Regions from separate parts of the Candidatus Pantoea soli genome, predicted to be linked through region 3. Evidence: predicted binding sites of a transcription regulator. Region 3 holds the regulator's gene; each other region holds the start of a gene.
The links. Region 3 encodes CRP, which controls carbon source genes, mostly activating them, when cyclic AMP is high. Its sites were predicted from a motif close to ATGTGANNNNNNTCACAT; they were not measured.
Positions count from the first base shown of each region.

Region 1: D8B20_RS11980 (YfcZ/YiiS family protein) is a predicted target of CRP. The motif match lies at 1,963-1,980, and genes of this name have one in related genera.
Region 2: rhaB (rhamnulokinase) is a predicted target of CRP. The motif match lies at 2,075-2,092, and genes of this name have one in related genera.
Region 4: D8B20_RS08670 (sugar transporter) is a predicted target of CRP. The motif match lies at 1,900-1,917, and genes of this name have one in related genera.

Region 1 is NZ_CP032702.1:2,580,751-2,585,131, forward strand. It holds gene fadJ (fatty acid oxidation complex subunit alpha FadJ) at 1-96, opposite strand, end outside; gene fadI (acetyl-CoA C-acyltransferase FadI) at 96-1,406, opposite strand; gene D8B20_RS11980 (YfcZ/YiiS family protein) at 1,574-1,870, opposite strand; gene fadL (long-chain fatty acid transporter FadL) at 2,230-3,513, shown strand; gene mlaA (phospholipid-binding lipoprotein MlaA) at 3,594-4,361, opposite strand.
Region 2 is NZ_CP032702.1:1,870,087-1,874,467, reverse strand. It holds gene rhaT (L-rhamnose/proton symporter RhaT) at 1-213, shown strand, start outside; gene rhaR (HTH-type transcriptional activator RhaR) at 245-1,111, opposite strand; gene rhaS (HTH-type transcriptional activator RhaS) at 1,126-1,947, opposite strand; gene rhaB (rhamnulokinase) at 2,237-3,718, shown strand; gene D8B20_RS08685 (L-rhamnose isomerase) at 3,702-4,381, shown strand, end outside.
Region 3 is NZ_CP032702.1:3,423,584-3,427,964, forward strand. It holds gene D8B20_RS15910 (YheU family protein) at 1-121, shown strand, start outside; gene D8B20_RS15915 (phosphoribulokinase) at 183-1,052, shown strand; gene D8B20_RS15920 (OsmC family protein) at 1,122-1,526, opposite strand; gene crp (cAMP-activated global transcriptional regulator CRP) at 1,830-2,462, shown strand; gene D8B20_RS15930 (YccS/YhfK family putative transporter) at 2,521-4,381, shown strand, end outside.
Region 4 is NZ_CP032702.1:1,865,164-1,869,544, forward strand. It holds gene ynfM (multidrug efflux MFS transporter YnfM/SxtP(Kp)) at 1-1,119, shown strand, start outside; gene D8B20_RS08665 (hypothetical protein) at 1,287-1,538, shown strand; gene D8B20_RS08670 (sugar transporter) at 1,968-3,152, shown strand; gene rhaM (L-rhamnose mutarotase) at 3,190-3,504, opposite strand; gene rhaD (rhamnulose-1-phosphate aldolase) at 3,494-4,336, opposite strand; gene D8B20_RS08685 (L-rhamnose isomerase) at 4,341-4,381, opposite strand, start outside.

The DNA.
Region 1 (4,381 bases), 840 kb from region 3:
TGCCCTGAGCGTATTCATTTTTTCGCCTGGTACATCAATAGTGATGATGCCAACGTGATCCGGGCGCATCTGTAGATGGAATGCGGATTCACTCATTATTCGGCCTCCAGAACCATTGCCGTCCCCAATCCTCCGGCGGCGCAGGCTGTGACCAGCCCCAGTCCGCCGCCGCGCCGCCGCAGTTCGTGCAGGGTTTGCGTGATCATACGCGCGCCGGTGGCCGCAAACGGGTGACCGTAAGCGATAGAGCCGCCCAGCACGTTAAAGCGCGCCTCGTCGACTTCCCCCAGCGCATGCGCGCGGTTGAGCACCTCACGCGCGAAGCGTTCGTCACGAAACATCTGCAGATTCGCCAGCGTTTGCGCAGCAAAGGCTTCATGCATATCAATCAGGGTTAATTCATTTAGCGTGATGCCGGCGCGCTCCAGCGCCAGCGGCGAGGCATACGCCGGGCCCAGCAGCATATCCTGCCGGACATCAATGGCGCTGAACGCGTAGCTGCGCAGATAGCCAAGCGGCGTCAGGCCCAGTTCCCGCGCCCGCCCTTCGCGCATCAGGATCACCGCTGCCGCGCCATCGGTGAGCGGCGTACTGTTGGCGGCGGTCACCGTACCGTGGCGGCGATCAAACGCCGGACGCAGGCGGGCGTAATCCGCCGTGCTGGCGTTAAAGCGCACGTTATTATCCTGCTCAACCGGTGCTTTCCACGGCGGCACGAAGGCAGGCATCACCTCCTGCGCCAGCACGCCGGATTGCCAGGCCTGGGCGGCGCGCTGATGGGATCGCAGCGCCAGCGCATCCTGCTGCTCGCGCGTAATGCCGTAGGTCTTCGCCATCTGTTCTGCGGTATCGCCCATGCGTAAGCCGGTGGAGTACTCGGCCACTGCGGGCGGCACGGGCAGCAGGTCACGCGGACGCAGGCGACGCAGAATCTGCACTTTTTTACTCAGGGTACGGGCTTTATTGAGATCGACCAGCGCGCGCGCCAGCGTTTTGCTCACGCCGATGGGTAACACAGAGGAGGAGTCCGCACCACCGGCAATACCGGCGTCAATGGTGCCCGCCATCAGGCTCTCCGCCACGTTGGCGACGGCCTGAAAACTGGTGGCGCAGGCGCGGCTGACGCTGTAGGCATCGGTATGTACGCTCAGCCCGCTGCTCAGCACAATTTCACGCGCGATATTGGGTGCCTCCGGCATCTGCACCACCTGACCGAACACCAGCTGGTCGATCACCGTGACCGGCAGTTCACTGCGCGCCATCAGTTCGCTGATCAGCATGCGGCCCAGCTCCAGTGCTGGTATGCCGTGAAAATCGCTGGCCTGACGGGCAAACGGCGTACGGAGTCCGTGAGTGATGGCGATACGCTCGCCCTGACGCGTCAGCAGCGGCTGCGCTTTGCTCATTGCATTCACCTGTAATTGACGACCTGAGCATCATTGCCCAACAGGTCTGACCTGATCCACAGTGTTAACCAGGTGAGGCTAAGTCGCCAATAACAGAAGAAAAAAAGTGCGAGGAGAAACACGAAAATGGTGATGAGGCTGCCGCAACGCTGCCGGCAGCCGCGGGATTAACGCAGGCCGAGCTGAAAAATCAGCGCTTCCGCCTGGCAGGAAAACCTGAATTCTGCCTGCAGACGCACGCCCGCCGCGTCCGGCTTAATAGCGGCATCAATAACACAGGGCTCTGATTCCACACTGCGCGCACGCGCCGTGAGCTGTTCCAGCATCGCGGCGGCGGCGGCGCGATCGGCAAAGTGAGCCGACCAGCTGGCCGAGCAGTCGCTGTTATCCATAATGGTTCCGACATCCACACAGCAGCAGGCCGCGGTTTCATTTGCACTGCATTTATTAATGGCATCAGTCATGATTTTCTCCGGACGCTTTTTCCGATCAGACACATCAGTTTCTGCAGCAAAGTGTACGCCGGTTGCGGCCTGGCGGCTACGATACGCCGGCTAAGTGACGAATATCACAATAAAATTTGATCCAAAACAAATCTGACCCGGTATGCTGTTCGCGGAACGCAAAGATTTTGTTAAGCAGATCTGATTTTATCGATCAAACCGGAAATATTTAAAAAACATTATTGCAACAAATACACAGGTCGGACCTATACTCGTCGCACTGGTCTGATATGTGTGATTGCCGTCAGTCCCTACAATCCGCCGTCCTTTGTTACGCGACGTAACTACGTTTAATAATAAATTCAGATGAGGTTGTGGTCATGAACCATAAGAACCTGTTTGCAAAGTCAGCCGTGGCAGCTGCAGTCGCGCTCGTTTCTTCACACGTTTACGCCGCCGGCTTTCAGCTTAATGAATTCTCAGCAATTGGATTAGGTCGCGCTTATTCGGGTGAAGGGGCAATGGGTGATACCGCTGCCTCAGCCAGCCGTAACCCTGCGACCATGGCGCTGATGGATCGCCCGTCATTTTCTATCGGCGCTGTGTATATTGACCCGAATGTCGATATCAGCGGCCGCAGCCCAACCGGCAACAGCCTGAACGCCAGTAATATTGCGCCAAACCAGTGGATCCCCAATATTCATTACGTACAGCCGCTCAATGACCAGTGGTGGGTTGGCGCTTCTGCTACCTCTAACTACGGTCTGGCGACGGAATTTAACAACGGCTATACCGCGGGCGGTCTGGGCGGAAAAACCGATCTGTTAACCGGCAACCTGAATCTGAGCACGGCTTATCGCCTGAATGATAATCTGAGCTTCGGCGTCGGCTTTGACGCGGTCTATGCCAAAGCAAAAATTGAGCGCTATGCCGGTGAAGCCGGCGCGCGCGCCGGGCTGCCGGCCGATACGCAGGTGGCACGCCTGAAAGGCGATAAATGGGGCTACGGCTGGAATGCCGGCATCCTGTATGAGGTGGATAAAAATAACCGCTTCGGCTTTACCTACCGTTCGGAAGTGAAGATCGATTTCGACGGCGACTACAAGAGTAATATTCCGCGCGCCTTCAACGGGTCGCCACAGGCGCTCGCGCTGGGTCTGCCATTCGGCACCAGCGGCGTGACAATTCCGGGTTCGCTGACGCTGAATCTGCCGGAAATGTGGGAAGTGTCCGGCTGGCACAAAGTGGCACCGCAGTGGGCCGTGCACTATAGCCTGGCGTACACCAGCTGGAGCCAGTTCCAGGAGCTGAAAGCCACCGGCAGCAGCGGTCAGACGCTGTTCTTTAAAGATGAGAGCTATCACGACGCCTACCGTCTGGCGCTGGGAACCACCTACAACTACGACGATAACTGGACGTTCCGCACCGGTATTGCGTTTGATGACAGCCCGGTTCCGGCAGATAAACGTTCTATCTCCATTCCGGACCAGGATCGTCTGTGGCTGAGCGCCGGTGCCTCTTACGCCTTTAACCAGGATGCCTCGGTGGATCTGGGCGTTTCCTATATGCACGGGCAGAAAGTCACCATCAAAGAAGGCCCGTATACCTTCAACTCTGAAGGCAAAGCCTGGCTGTACGGCGCAAACTTTAACTATAAATTCTGATGCGGCGCTGACCGTCGCGTGTCACAGCAGAACCAAAAAGGGCGACCCGCGGGCCGCCCTTTTTACTGGTTGTAAATCGGTTACTGCGAATCGATATCCTTGAGATCGTCCTGAATCGCGCTGGCGTTCAGGTTCTCTTCCGGCTTCAGCTTGCCGCCGCTGGCGAGGAAATCGTTGCGCTGGAAGTAGGCGTTGCGCACAAAGGCATACGGATCCTGCTGCTGACGCAAAATACCATCGGAATCCAGCAGCTGCGCGCGCGTTTCCACGCCTTCAAGCGTCCATTTACCCACCGACATGGGCCAGGTCAGCCAGCTCAGCACCGGGTAGAGCGTATCGACAAAATCACCGCCATCCTGACGCACGGTGAAGCTGCCATAGCCCGGCAGTTCCACGTAAGGACCATAGCCGACGCCGTAACGGCCCAGCGTGCTACCGAAATGGTGCGGCACTTCACGCGCCAGCGCCGGGTTGGCTTTGCCGGCAACATCAATAAAGCCACCCAGACCGAGCACGGTATTCAGGAAGAAGCGGGTGAAATGCACCCCAGCCTGACGCGGCTCGCCGACCAGGATCGAGTTGACCATGCTCGCCGGCTCATCAAGGTTGCCCAGAAAGTTGCTCAGGCCGCTGCGCGCCGGCACCGGTACGTAGTCGCGCCACGCCACGGCCACCGGGCGGAGCACATACGGATCCAGCACGTTGTAGTTGAAGTTAAACATGGTGCGGTTGAACCCTTCGAGCGGATCGCTGCGCTGTGCGGGTTCGGTATTGTCGGCCGGTCTGGAGCTGGCACATCCCACCAGAAGTAAACTGGCCAGCGCCAGGCCGGTCAGGCGGTTATTCATTCTTATCTCCCTGTGCGGAT
Region 2 (4,381 bases), 1.6 Mb from region 3:
TTTTATGCCTGGGGGCACGCCCGCATTCCGCCACAGTATGATTTTGTCAGCTGGATGCTGCATATGAGCCTTTATGTGTTGTGCGGTGGTCTGGTTGGCCTGGTGCTGAAAGAGTGGAAAGCGGCAGGGCGCCGTCCGGTCAGCGTACTCTCCATCGGCTGCGTGGTGATCATCATCGCTGCCAATATTGTCGGGCTGGGAATGGCCGTCTGAACCTGGGGTGTCACAGCGCCTGACGTTCACGTCAGGCGCTGGCACGATCGCCGCCGGGCACGGGCGTGGCGATAAAGCGCTGGCGCCAGGCGCTGGGCGTCAGGCCCGTTTCGCGGGTAAACACCACAGAAAAATAGTTACTGTCATCAAAGCCGCAGCGCGCGGCCACTTCGCTGATAAGACACGCCTGCGTGCGCAGCAGGTATTTCGCCTGACATAGCTGCAACTGACGCAGGTAGTGACCAATCGTCATGCCGGTCTGCTGGCGAAACAGCTGCTTCAGCGCGCGCTCGCTGAGCTGATGCTGCTGACAAAAGCGGGCCAGATCAAACGGGCGGCTGATGTCACCCAGCAGCGCGGACATCAGTAAATCAAGCTGCTCGCCCTCCGGCAACGCCCACGGCCGGTTGGATGCATAACCGTGACGGCGCAGAATCAGCGCCAGCTGCAGGAAAAGCGCTTCGGAAAGCTGAATCGACAACGCGTCACTTTTACGGCTTTCCCGCTCCAGCTGACTGATCACGCTCCGCGCCAGCGCCATGCCGCGCGTGGTCAGGCGCCAGCCGGACGGCGCATCGCCCTCCTGCGGTGGCAGCAGCTGATCCCAGTCAAGTGCGAGACGAAAGCGATCGCGGCAGTAAAGAATATTGTCCAGCGCCAGGTCGTTGACGCTGTCATAGCTGTGGCAGTCGTTGTCACGAATGTAAAACACATCACCGCAGGTAATCAGCCACGGGCGATCGTTGAGAACATGCAGGCCGTTGCCGCGCCAGACAATCACGATCTCGCTGAACGCATGCCGGTGCGGCGGAAAGGAGGGCTGCGGCATGCGCTCCGCCACGGCGACAGGCAGGTTGGCGGCAGGGAAATAGTCCTCACGCGACAGGATCAGCGACATAGTAAAAGCTCCGGTTACACCATCTGCTGGCGCTCCATGCGGGGCGCGCAGCCAAATTCACGCCGGAACAGGGTGGAAAAGTGGTTGCTGTCCCCAAATCCACACTGGAAGGCGATGTCCGTAATGCGCATATCGCTGTGACGCAGCAGATGACGGGCCTGCAGCAGGCGCAGGCGGTTGAGATAGCGCTGCGGCGTGCTGCCGGTCTGCTGCTTCATCTGCCGGTGCAGCGTGCGCAGCGGGAGTGAGAAACGATCCGCCAGCGCATCCCAGGCAATGTCCTCACTGTAATGGGCGTTCAGCCAGTCGAGCAACCGGTGCAGTCTGGCTTCCGCATCCTGCGCTTCCGGATTGTGAGCCGCTTCGCGCAGCAGTACCAGCAGTTGCAGAAACAGCTGCTCCTGATGGGCCTGGCGTTCCAGCGACCAGCTGGCGTGCTGCTGCATCTGGTTAACCAGCTGTAACGCCTGGGCCATCACCTTCTGGTTAACGCGCCAGTGGGAAGGGTATTGCCCCGCCTCCTCACGCGGCAGCAATGCCTGCAGGCCGGAAAGGAAGCGAAAGTCCGCCGGGCTGCGGTACAGCACATTTGTCAGGCACAGGTTCTCCGTCTGCTCATAGAGATGCCGGTCGTGATCGCGCACGAAACAGACGCATCCGGCACTCAGGGTTTGGGGCTGGCCATTGAAAATGTGAATGCCGGAACCCTGTTCTACCAGCACGATTTCATGGAAATCATGATGATGCTCCGGAAAAGCCTGCTGGGGTACGCGGGGTTCAATGGCAATCGCGTAATCCCCGGCCGGGAAGAAATCAGCACTGTGCAACATCGTCATGATGCGCTCTCCGTTAACAAAACTGCAACCGAGTCTACGCAGCCGCCAGGCACCTTACCTTGAATTTTGAACCGGGCAGCGCAGGAAAATGGCGCTTTTTTTAAGATCGCGTAAGTGATTGATAAAAATGCGGCGAGGCTCACAACCCGGCCCGCAAGCGGTTTTGTGAGGTCTCTCACGAATACCTTTGCAAGCCTGCCAGCGACCTTTTATCGCTGGCACTGCCGGGAAGGTGGCGAGCCGACCAGCTTTTTATGCTGTCGCTATGTCATCACACAAAGAGCACGCCATGAGTATGCGTAACGTTGTTGCCATTGATATTGGTGCGTCCAGCGGGCGGGTCATGCTGGCGCAGTGGACACCCGGAAGCCAGCAGCTCACCCTGCGTGAAGTGCGGCGTTTTGCTAATCAGCGTGTGCAGCGGGCCGGCTATGACTGCTGGGACCTGGAGACGCTGGAAAAAGAGATGCGCGCGGGTCTGCAGCAGCTAATGCAGGAAGGCATCGTGCCGGACAGTATCGGTATTGATACCTGGGGCGTGGATCTGGTGCTGCTGGATGCGGCGGGCAACCGCGTCGGGGAAGCGGTGAGCTACCGTGATGGCCGCACCGCCGGCCTGATGGCGCAGGCCAGCCGCGACCTCGGTCAGCAGAATATCTATCAGCGTACCGGCATTCAGTTTCTGCCGTTCAATACCCTGTATCAGCTGCGCGCTCTGCATCAGCAGCAGCCTGACTGGCAGGCGAAAGTGAAACATGCGCTGATGATTCCGGATTATCTGCACTATCGTCTCACCGGGGTCATGAACTGGGAATACACCAACGCCACCACCACACAGCTACTGAATATCACCAGCGGCGAGTGGGATCGCGAACTGCTGGCGTGGGCAGGGGCAGAGGCCGCGTGGTTTGGCCCGGTCAGCACGCCGGGTAACACGGTCGGACACTGGATCAGCCCCGGCGGTCATGCCGTTCCGGTGATTGCCGTTGCCACGCATGATACGGCCAGCGCGGTGCTGGCGACGCCGCTGACCGGTGACGCGGCGGCCTATCTCAGTTCCGGCACCTGGTCGCTGATGGGCGTTGAAAGCCTGCAGCCGGTGATCAGCACCGCCGCACTGCAGGCCAATCTCACCAATGAGGGCGGTGCGGAAGGATACCGCGTGCTGAAAAATATCATGGGGCTCTGGCTGCTGCAGCGTGTGTGCACAGAACTGCATATCCGCGATCTCTGCCAGCTGGTGGCAGCGGCGGAGGCAGAGCCCGCCTGTCGGGCGCTGATAAACCCTAATGATCCGCGCTTTATCAATCCTGACAATATGGTTCAGGCGATCCAGGCTGCCTGCGCTGAACAGGACATGCCGGTACCGCGCACGGCGGCGGCGCTGGCGCGCACCATTTTTGACAGCCTGGCGCTGCTCTATTGCCAGACGCTGCAGGAGCTGAGCGCATTGCGCGCCATTCCGCTGCGGCAGTTACACATCGTGGGTGGCGGCAGCCAGAACCCGTTGCTCAATCAGCTGTGCGCAGATGCCTGCCAGCTGCCGGTGCTTGCCGGGCCGGTGGAAGCCTCCACCCTCGGCAATGCTGGCTGCCAGCTGATCGCACTGGGCGACCTGCCGGATGTGGCTGCACTGCGCCGCTGCATCAGCCGCAATTTTCCTTCTGACCTTTTTACCCCGCAGAACGCCAGCGTGCTCGCAGCCCATCAGGCTCGCTTTGCCGCGCTGAGCCAACCCGCTAAGGAACCCGCTTATGACAAAGCTGATTGAACAAGCCTTTGAGCTGGCGAAACAGCGCTATGCCGCCACGGGCGTTAACGTGGAACAGGTACTGGACCAGCTGGATCGGATTCCGGTCTCCATGCACTGCTGGCAGGGCGATGACGTCCGCGGCTTTGAGAACCCGCAGGGGCTGCTGACTGGCGGAATTCAGGCCACCGGCAACTATCCGGGCCGGGCGCGTAATGCCGCAGAGCTGCGTGCCGATCTGGAACAGGCGATGGCACTGATTCCAGGCGCGAAGCGGCTGAATTTGCACGCTATCTATCTGGAAAGCGACGGGCCGGTTGCGCGGGATGAAATCGAACCGCAGCACTTTCGTGGCTGGGTGACCTGGGCAAAGCAGCATCAGCTGGGGCTGGATTTTAATCCCACCTGTTTTTCGCATGCGAAAAGTGCGGATGGCTTTACGCTGGCACACGCTGATGCCGGCATCCGGCAGTTCTGGATCGATCACTGTAAAGCCAGCCGGCGCATCTCTGCCTGGTTTGGGGAACAGCTGGGCACGGCATCGGTCATGAACATCTGGGTACCGGATGGGATGAAAGATCTTACGGTGGATCGCTTCGCGCCGCGTCAGCGGCTGGCCAGCGCGCTGGATGAGATTATTCGCGAGCCGCTCAATCCGCAGCACCATATTGATGCCGTAGAGAG
Region 3 (4,381 bases):
CAGCCTGGCGCAAAAAGTGGCTGATGTGCGCCGGCAGCTGGAACAGGGCGAGGTGGTGCTGGTGTGGTCGGAACTGCATGAGTCGGTCAATATTATGCCGCGGCGCGAATTTCGCGGCTGATGCGCCGCGCGGGAATTCGTGGTAACAATGCTCATCGCCGGACTTCACAGGGAGCACTGTTATGTCAGCCAGGCATCCAATCATTGCCGTCACCGGTTCCAGCGGAGCCGGTACCACCACCACCAGCCTCGCCTTCCGTAAGATTTTCCAGCAGCTGGATCTGCACGCCGCCGAAGTCGAAGGTGACAGCTTCCATCGCTATACCCGTCCGGAAATGGATATGGCGATCCGCAAAGCGCGCGATCTCGGGCGTCATATCAGCTACTTCGGCCCGGAGGCCAATGACTTTGCGCTGCTGGAGCAGACCTTCCGGGACTACGGTCAGAACGGTCACGGTCAGTCGCGCAAGTATCTGCATACCTATGACGAGGCGGTGCCGTGGAATCAGGTGCCGGGCACCTTCACGCCGTGGCAGCCGCTGCCGGAAAACACCGACGTGCTGTTTTATGAAGGGCTGCACGGCGGCGTCGTCACGCAGCAGAATAACGTCGCCGAGCATGTCGATCTGCTGGTCGGCGTAGTACCCATCGTTAACCTTGAGTGGATTCAGAAGCTGGTGCGCGATACCAGTGAACGTGGCCATTCACGCGAAGCGGTCATGGATTCGGTGGTGCGATCCATGGAGGATTACATCAACTACATCACGCCGCAGTTCTCGCGCACCCACCTTAACTTCCAGCGCGTGCCCACCGTGGATACCTCCAATCCGTTTGCCGCGCGCGAGATCCCCTCGCTGGATGAGAGCTTTGTGGTGATCCATTTTCGCGGGCTGGAAGGCATTGCCTTTCCTTATCTGCTGGCGATGATTCAGGGATCGTTCATTTCCCATATGAATACGCTGGTGGTACCGGGCGGCAAGATGGGGCTGGCGATGGAACTGATCATGACGCCGCTGGTGCAGCGGCTGATTGAGGGTAAACGCATTGAATGACCGCCGGGGTGGCGATGCCTGACGCAGGGTGACGTATTGCGCGTCGGGCATCGCACCGCGGCCGCTGGCTTACAACGCCTTCACTTCATAACTGTGGGTGATTTCCACGCCTTTACCCAGCATGATCGCCACCGAGCAGTACTTCTCAGCCGAGAGATCCACTGCGCGTGCCACTGCCTTATCGCTCAGCGCATGACCGCTGACGATAAAATGCAGGTTAATGTGTGTAAAAATGCGTGGCGCTTCTTCGCGCCGTTCCGAGGTGAGTTTCACCTCGCAGTCCGCCACGTCGTTACGCCCTTTCTGCAGGATTGACACCACGTCAATCGCGCTGCAGCCGCCGGCGGCCATCAGCACCATCTCCATCGGGCTGGGTGCTTTGTCGCCGGAATTCCCGTCCATTAATACCTGATGTCCGGATGAGGATTCTCCGAGAAAGGTTAACCCCTCAACCCATTTCACTCGTGCCTGCATATCTTTGTCTCCTGAAGCGGCGGTTTTGCCGCCAGAGTACGCTTTCACCTGGCAAACAGCAATCCGGACGCCTGCCCCTGCCGCTGAAGCGAGACAACACAAGACAGCCTGCAAAAGCTGTGCTACAAACAGAGCTGAAAATATTTTCGTCATTACAGACGAAGGCGGGACGAATCAAAAGCATCGCTTACGAATCCACCCCGAATAATTTTCCCTTACGGGAAACGCTTGACGATTTCACCGCCTGACAGGGAAAACTGCCCCCTGTGTTTTGGGCACGATTACAACAGAGGATAATAGCGAATGGTTCTCGGCAAACCGCAAACAGACCCTACACTCGAATGGTTCCTGTCCCATTGCCATATTCACAAATATCCATCCAAAAGCACCCTCATCCATCAGGGTGAGAAAGCGGAAACGCTGTACTACATCGTGAAAGGTTCCGTCGCGGTACTGATTAAAGATGAAGAAGGCAAAGAGATGATTCTCTCCTACCTCAACCAGGGAGATTTCATCGGCGAGCTCGGCCTGTTTGAAGAAGGCCAGGAGCGCAGTGCCTGGGTACGTGCGAAGACTGCCTGCGAAGTGGCTGAAATTTCCTACAAAAAATTCCGTCAGCTGATTCAGGTAAACCCGGATATTTTAATGCGCCTGTCGGCGCAGATGGCGCGTCGCCTGCAGGTGACTTCCGAAAAAGTAGGCAACCTTGCCTTCCTGGACGTCACCGGTCGTATCGCGCAAACGCTGCTCAACCTGGCAAAACAGCCCGATGCCATGACCCACCCGGACGGTATGCAAATTAAAATCACCCGTCAGGAAATTGGTCAGATCGTGGGCTGCTCACGCGAAACCGTGGGCCGTATCCTGAAAATGCTGGAAGATCAAAACCTGATCTCCGCACACGGTAAAACTATCGTCGTCTACGGCACCCGCTGATTTCTTCTCACCCACGGCGTAATGGCAACATTGCGCCGTTTTTATTTACGATGAGCTGATGTGGCGTCGAATCATCTATCATCCTGAGGTCAACTACGCGCTGCGGCAAACGCTGGTGCTGTGTCTGCCCGTGGCGCTCGGCTGGCTGGCGGGTGACCTGCAAAAAGGGCTGTTGTTCTCTCTGGTGCCGGCCTGCTGCAACATCGCCGGGCTGGATACCCCGCATAAGCGCTTCTTTAAGCGCCTGATTGTCGGCGGTGCGCTGTTCGCTACCGGCAGCTTTCTGATTCAGTATCTTACCGGGCTTAACGTGCCGCTGCCGCTGATCCTGCTGGTGCTGCCGCTGCTGGTTGGCGTAACCGGCGAAATCAGCCCGCTGCATGGCCGTCTGCTTCCCGGCACGCTGATTGCCGCCATCTTTACGCTCAGCCTCATTGGCCGCATGCCGATTTGGGTTCCACCGCTGCTCTACATTGGCGGCACGCTGTGGTACGGGCTGTTTAACTGGTTCTGGTTCTGGCTGTGGAAAGAGCAGCCGATGCGTGAAACCCTCAGCCTGCTGTATCACGAACTGGCGGATTACTGCGATGCCAAATATACGCTGCTGACCCAGCTGACCGATCCGGAAAAAGCGCTGCCGCCGCTGCTGGCGCGCCAGCAGAAAGCGGTCGATCTCATCACCACCTGTTATCAGCAGATGCACATGCTGTCAGCCAGTCGCGATAACAGCCATAAGCGCCTGACGCGTGCGTTTCAGGTGGCGCTGGATTTGCAGGAGCACATTTCAGTCAGCCTGCACCAGCCGGAAGAGGTGCAAAAACTGGTGGAGCAAAGCCACGCTGAAGCGGTGATTCGCTGGAACGCCCGCATCATCTCGGCGCGCCTGCGCGTGCTGGCCGACGCCATCCTTTACCATCAGTTAACCGGCCGTTTTGAGATGGAGAAGCCGCTCAGCGCACTGGAAAAGATTGCGCGTCAGCATCCGGATAACCCGGTGGGACATTTCTGCCTGTATCACTTCAGCCGCATCGCGCGCGTGCTGCGTACGCAGAAGCCGCTCTACACCCGCGATCTGATGGCCGACCGGCAGCGCCGTCTGCCGCTGCTGCCGGCGCTGCGCAGCTATCTGTCGCTGAAATCTTCAGCGCTGCGCACGGCGGCGCGCTTTGCCGTCATGCTGATGTTTGGCAGCGCGCTGGCGCTGTTCTTCAACATTCCCAAACCCTACTGGATTCTGATGACCATCCTGTTCGTCAGCCAGAATGGCTACAGCGCCACGCGGGTGCGTATTCAGCACCGTGCGCTGGGCACCTTTGCCGGGCTGCTGATTGCCGCGGCCTCGCTGCGGCTGGCGGTGCCGGAATCGATCGCCCTGCTGTTTATGCTGGTGATTACGCTTATCAGCTATCTGGTGACGCGCAAATATTATGGCTGGTCCATGATTGGCTTTACCGTCACGGCGGTGTATTCGCTGCAGCTGCTGTCGCTGAACGGCGCGCAGTTTCTGCTGCCGCGCATGATGGATACGCTGATGGGCTGCCTGATTGCCTTTGCGGGAATGATCTGGCTGTGGCCGCAGTGGCAGAGCGGCCTGCTGCGCCGCAACGCGCATGATGCGCTTGAGGCTTTTCAGGAGGCACTGCGCCTGCTACTGGGCCCGGAGCAGTCACCGCAAAAGCTGGCGGAACAGCGGGTCAAGGTCAATCAAGCGCATAACGCACTGTTCAACTCCCTGAATCAGGCCTCCAGCGAACCCGGTTTTAACGCGCAGTATCTGAAAGATATGCGGCTGTGGGTGACCCACAGCCAGTTCATTGTTGAGCACATCAATGCGATGACGATTCTGGCGCGCGAGCATACCATGCTGACCCCGACGCTGGCGGAGCGCTATCTGCAATCCTGTGAGATCGCGCTGCAGC
Region 4 (4,381 bases), 1.6 Mb from region 3:
GGACTGGCCACCTTCGCCCTGCTTTACTGCGTACAGCCGATCCTGCCGGTGCTGTCACAGCAGTTTGGCGTATCCCCTGCGGAAAGCAGCGTGTCGCTCTCCCTTTCCACCGCCCTGATGGCGCTGGGTCTGCTGTTTACCGGCCCGCTTTCGGATGCCATTGGCCGTAAATCGGTGATGGTGACATCGCTGACGCTTGCCGCACTGTGCACGCTGGTATCCGCCACCATGAGCAGCTGGCACGGCATTCTGCTGATGCGCGCGCTGACCGGGTTATCCCTCAGCGGCGTGGCGGCAGTCGGCATGACCTATCTGAGTGAAGAGATGCATCCCCGGGTGGTTGCGTTCTCAATGGGGCTGTATATCAGCGGCAATTCGATTGGTGGCATGAGCGGACGACTGCTGAGCGGCGTACTGACCGATTTCTTCTCATGGCGGATAGCGATCGGCGTGATCGGTGCCTGTGCGCTGGCGGGCGCGCTGATGTTCTGGAAAATTCTGCCGGCGTCGCGCCATTTCCGTCCGGCTTCGCTGCGCCCGCGCAGCCTGCTGCTGAACTTCCGTCTGCACTGGCGTGACAAAGGCCTGCCGCTGCTGTTTGCCGAAGGTTTTCTGCTGATGGGGGCGTTTGTCACCCTGTTCAACTACATCGGTTACCGGCTGCTGAGTGCGCCCTGGTCGCTGAGCCAGGCGGTTGTGGGCTTGCTGTCGGTAGTGTATCTCACTGGTTCATGGAGTTCGCCCAAAGCCGGAGCGATGACCAGCCGCTACGGGCGCGGCCCGGTGATGATTGCCGCCACGGCAGTCATGCTGAGCGGACTGCTGCTGACGGTGTTCAGCTCGCTGTGGATTATTCTGCCTGGCATGATGCTGTTTACCGCCGGCTTCTTTGCGGCGCATTCGGTGGCCAGCGGCTGGATTGGCCCGCGCGCGCGGCGCGCGAAAGGCCAGGCGTCATCGCTGTATCTGTTCAGCTACTACCTCGGCTCCAGCGTGGCCGGCACCTTCGGCGGCGTGTTCTGGCACCAGTATGGCTGGCCGGGCGTCACGGTGTTTATCAGCGTATTGCTGGTGCTGGCGCTGCTGACCGGCCTGCGTTTGCAGGGCCGGAAACTGTAATACTCCTCATCTGTTTAGCGGGGCCAGTCCGGCCCCGCCGCTCCGCTTTTCCCGTAAAATCCGCTATTTACTCAGTGCCGGTTAAAACAAAACGACCATAAGTCGCTATAATTCGTTTTATTCCAACAATATGTAGACTTTATTTTTCACAGCAATGAGGTGGTCAGATGGAACGCTTTTACTACGTCGATAAGCACGCCGGCTATAACGACAATCATGTGGTGCATGCCAAAGGCTGCCCGTTCCTGCCTCAGGACAGCGCACGGCGTTTTCTCGGGACCTTTTATGCGCCCGCCGCCGCCATCCAGCAGGCGCGAAAATTTTATCCGGGTGCGCTGGGCTGTGAACATTGTTGTCCGGTGGCGGTAAAAAAAAACCTGAGCCTGCACAATAGCGTGGCCCTGAAACATATGGCCTGACTCTGATAATCCTGGCCTGACCGCTGGCGTTACCGTCAGGCCGGTTTTATTAGCCGCGTTGCGCCATTTCTCTATAACAGAAACGTGCGACTCAGTTTTCACTGGATCGCCTCTGCCATGGTAGAATCTCTGCGATTGCTGTCCGGCCGCAGCCGGCCTTGCACAAAAGATCGCTCTTCCCCGCGCATACTCTCTGCGCCCTGCCGCGCTCTCTTTAGCCAGCATCACCGTCACCGGGGCCGGCTAAAATAGCGATACCCGTCAGCACATTACGCAGCCTTCACGCTGCGAAAAAATATTCCGTCTGAAATCCCGGTGAAAGGTTTCCATCCGCTCATTAATGCTCCACAATAGGAGAAGTTTGTGACCTAGGTCACTTTATCAGGCGTTCTGGCGCCTCCTGACCGCCGCTAAATCAATTTGAATTCCATGCAATCAACTACCGTTTCACGTAAAACAGCCTGGCTGCGCGTTGTGCTGCTGGCCATCGCGGCTTTTGTCTTTAACACCACCGAGTTTGTGCCGGTCGGCCTGCTGTCCGATATTGCCGACAGCTTTGCCATGAAAACCGCCGATGTCGGCATCATGCTCACCATCTATGCCTGGGTGGTGGCGCTGTTGTCGCTGCCGCTGATGCTGCTGACACGCAACATTGAACGCCGGCTGCTGCTGGCGGTGCTGTTTGTGCTGTTTGTCGCCAGTCACGTCCTCTCTTCGTTCGCGTGGGATTTCACCTCGCTGGTGATTTCACGTATCGGTATTGCCCTGGCACACGCGGTGTTCTGGTCAATCACTGCGTCGCTGGCGATTCGCGTGGCACCGGCAGGGAAAAAAACCCAGGCGCTGAGTATGCTGGCGACCGGCACCGCCCTGGCGATGGTGCTCGGGGTGCCGATTGGCCGTATCGTCGGGCAATATCTTGGCTGGCGCACCACCTTTGGCATGATCGGTCTCTCCGCGCTGGTGCTGATGATTCTGCTGGTGCGCGTCCTGCCGCGCCTGCCCAGCGAGCATACCGGTTCGCTCAGCAGCGTACCGATGCTGTTTCGCCGTCCGGCGCTGGTGGCAATGTACCTGCTGGTCACCGTGGTGGTCACCGCGCACTATACCGCTTACAGCTATATTGAGCCCTTTATGCAGCTGGTGGCGAACGCGGACGAGAACTTTACCACCCTGCTGCTGCTGCTGTTTGGATCGGCGGGGATTCTGGGCAGCCTGCTGTTCAGCACGCTGGGCAATAAGTTTCCGTCCGGGCTGCTGATCGCTGCCATTGCGCTGATCACCCTGTGCATGGGGCTGTTGCTGTTCGCGGCCGTGCGCCCGGCGGCTATCGTGCTGCTGTGCATCATCTGGGGTATGGCCATGATGATGATTGGCCTGGCTATGCAGGTGCGCGTACTGTCGCTGGCACCCGACGCCACAGATGTCGCGATGTCGCTGTTTTCCGGCATCTATAACATCGGTATTGGCGCCGGCGCGTTACTGGGTAACCAGGTCAGCGAGCATCTGCAGATGTCCGATGTGGGAAATGTCGGCGGGCTGATTGGCCTGGCAGCCCTGTTCTGGTGTATCGCCATCTTCCGGCGCTATCCGCAGCTACGCTCTAACGGGTAATGCGTTGACAGGCGGCCGCAGCGGGCCGCCTTTTTGATCAGCGCAGATAAAACATGGGCTGCAGTTCGCTGCTCACCGGGCTGTTATCGGCGTTGACGGGCATCAGGGTTTTCATGGACGCCCACCAGCGCTGGCACACCTCCGTCTGCGCAATGGCCTGCCAGCGCGCCTCCGATTCAATGTCGACGCTGGCGAACAGCAGATGGCGCTCTGCGTCCAGCCAGATGGCGTAATGGTGCACACCGTGGTCTTTCAGCGTCTGCGCCAGCTCCGGCCAGATGGGCGTGTGGCGGCGCAGATATTCATCGTGGCAGTGCGCATGCACCTGCATAACGAAGGCCTTACGCAACATCACTGCGCTCCGCCTGCAGCGCGGCCTGCCACGGCCGGACATCAAAGCGCTCGGCCAGCTCCATCAGCTGTTCAGTGGTGATACTCTGGCGGATGCCGCCCATTGACAGCACTTTTACCACCACTTCAGACGCTTTTTCTGCCGTATCGATCAGGCCAAACGTCTCATCCAGCGTCGGGCCGGCACCAAACACACCGTGAAACGGCCACATCACCAGGCTGTGCTTTGTCATGGCATCTGCGGTCGCCTGACCAATCGCATCGGTGCCTGGTACCATCCACGGCAGAATGCCTACTCCCTCCGGGAACACCACCAGACACTCCGTGCTGCCCTCCCACAACAGGCGCGTGAAGCGGGCCGGGTCCAGATTAACCACATAGCTCAGCGCCATAAAATGCGTAGCGTGACAATGCATAATGACGCGATCGGCCCCCTGTGAAAGCTGCTTGCGCACGCTGTGGGACTGAAAATGCGCCGCCAGTTCGGAGGTCGGCAGGCCGCCATGACACAAGCCCCAGTGTATTTTGTAAGCTAACCCGCTGTCATCCACCTGCAGCAGCGCCAGACAGTCAGCTGGATCGAGCTGGACGTTGCGGAAAAACTTGCCGGAACCGGTCACGATAAACCAGTCACCGGCCAGCGCCGGCACGGGCTGGCTCAGTTCAATGCAGCGCGGCTCGGGGTAAAAATCTGCGCGGAAGGCGCTGACCTCCTCCGGCAGCAGACGCAGGCTGACATTGCCGCCGTTGCGCTCATCCCAGCCTTTAAGCCACATATCACTGGTCACTTTGACCATGCCCTGCACAAACCCGGCGTTAAGTATGTTTTGCATGTGATTACCCCTGGCGTTGACGCAAAATGTGTTGTTCATACTGAC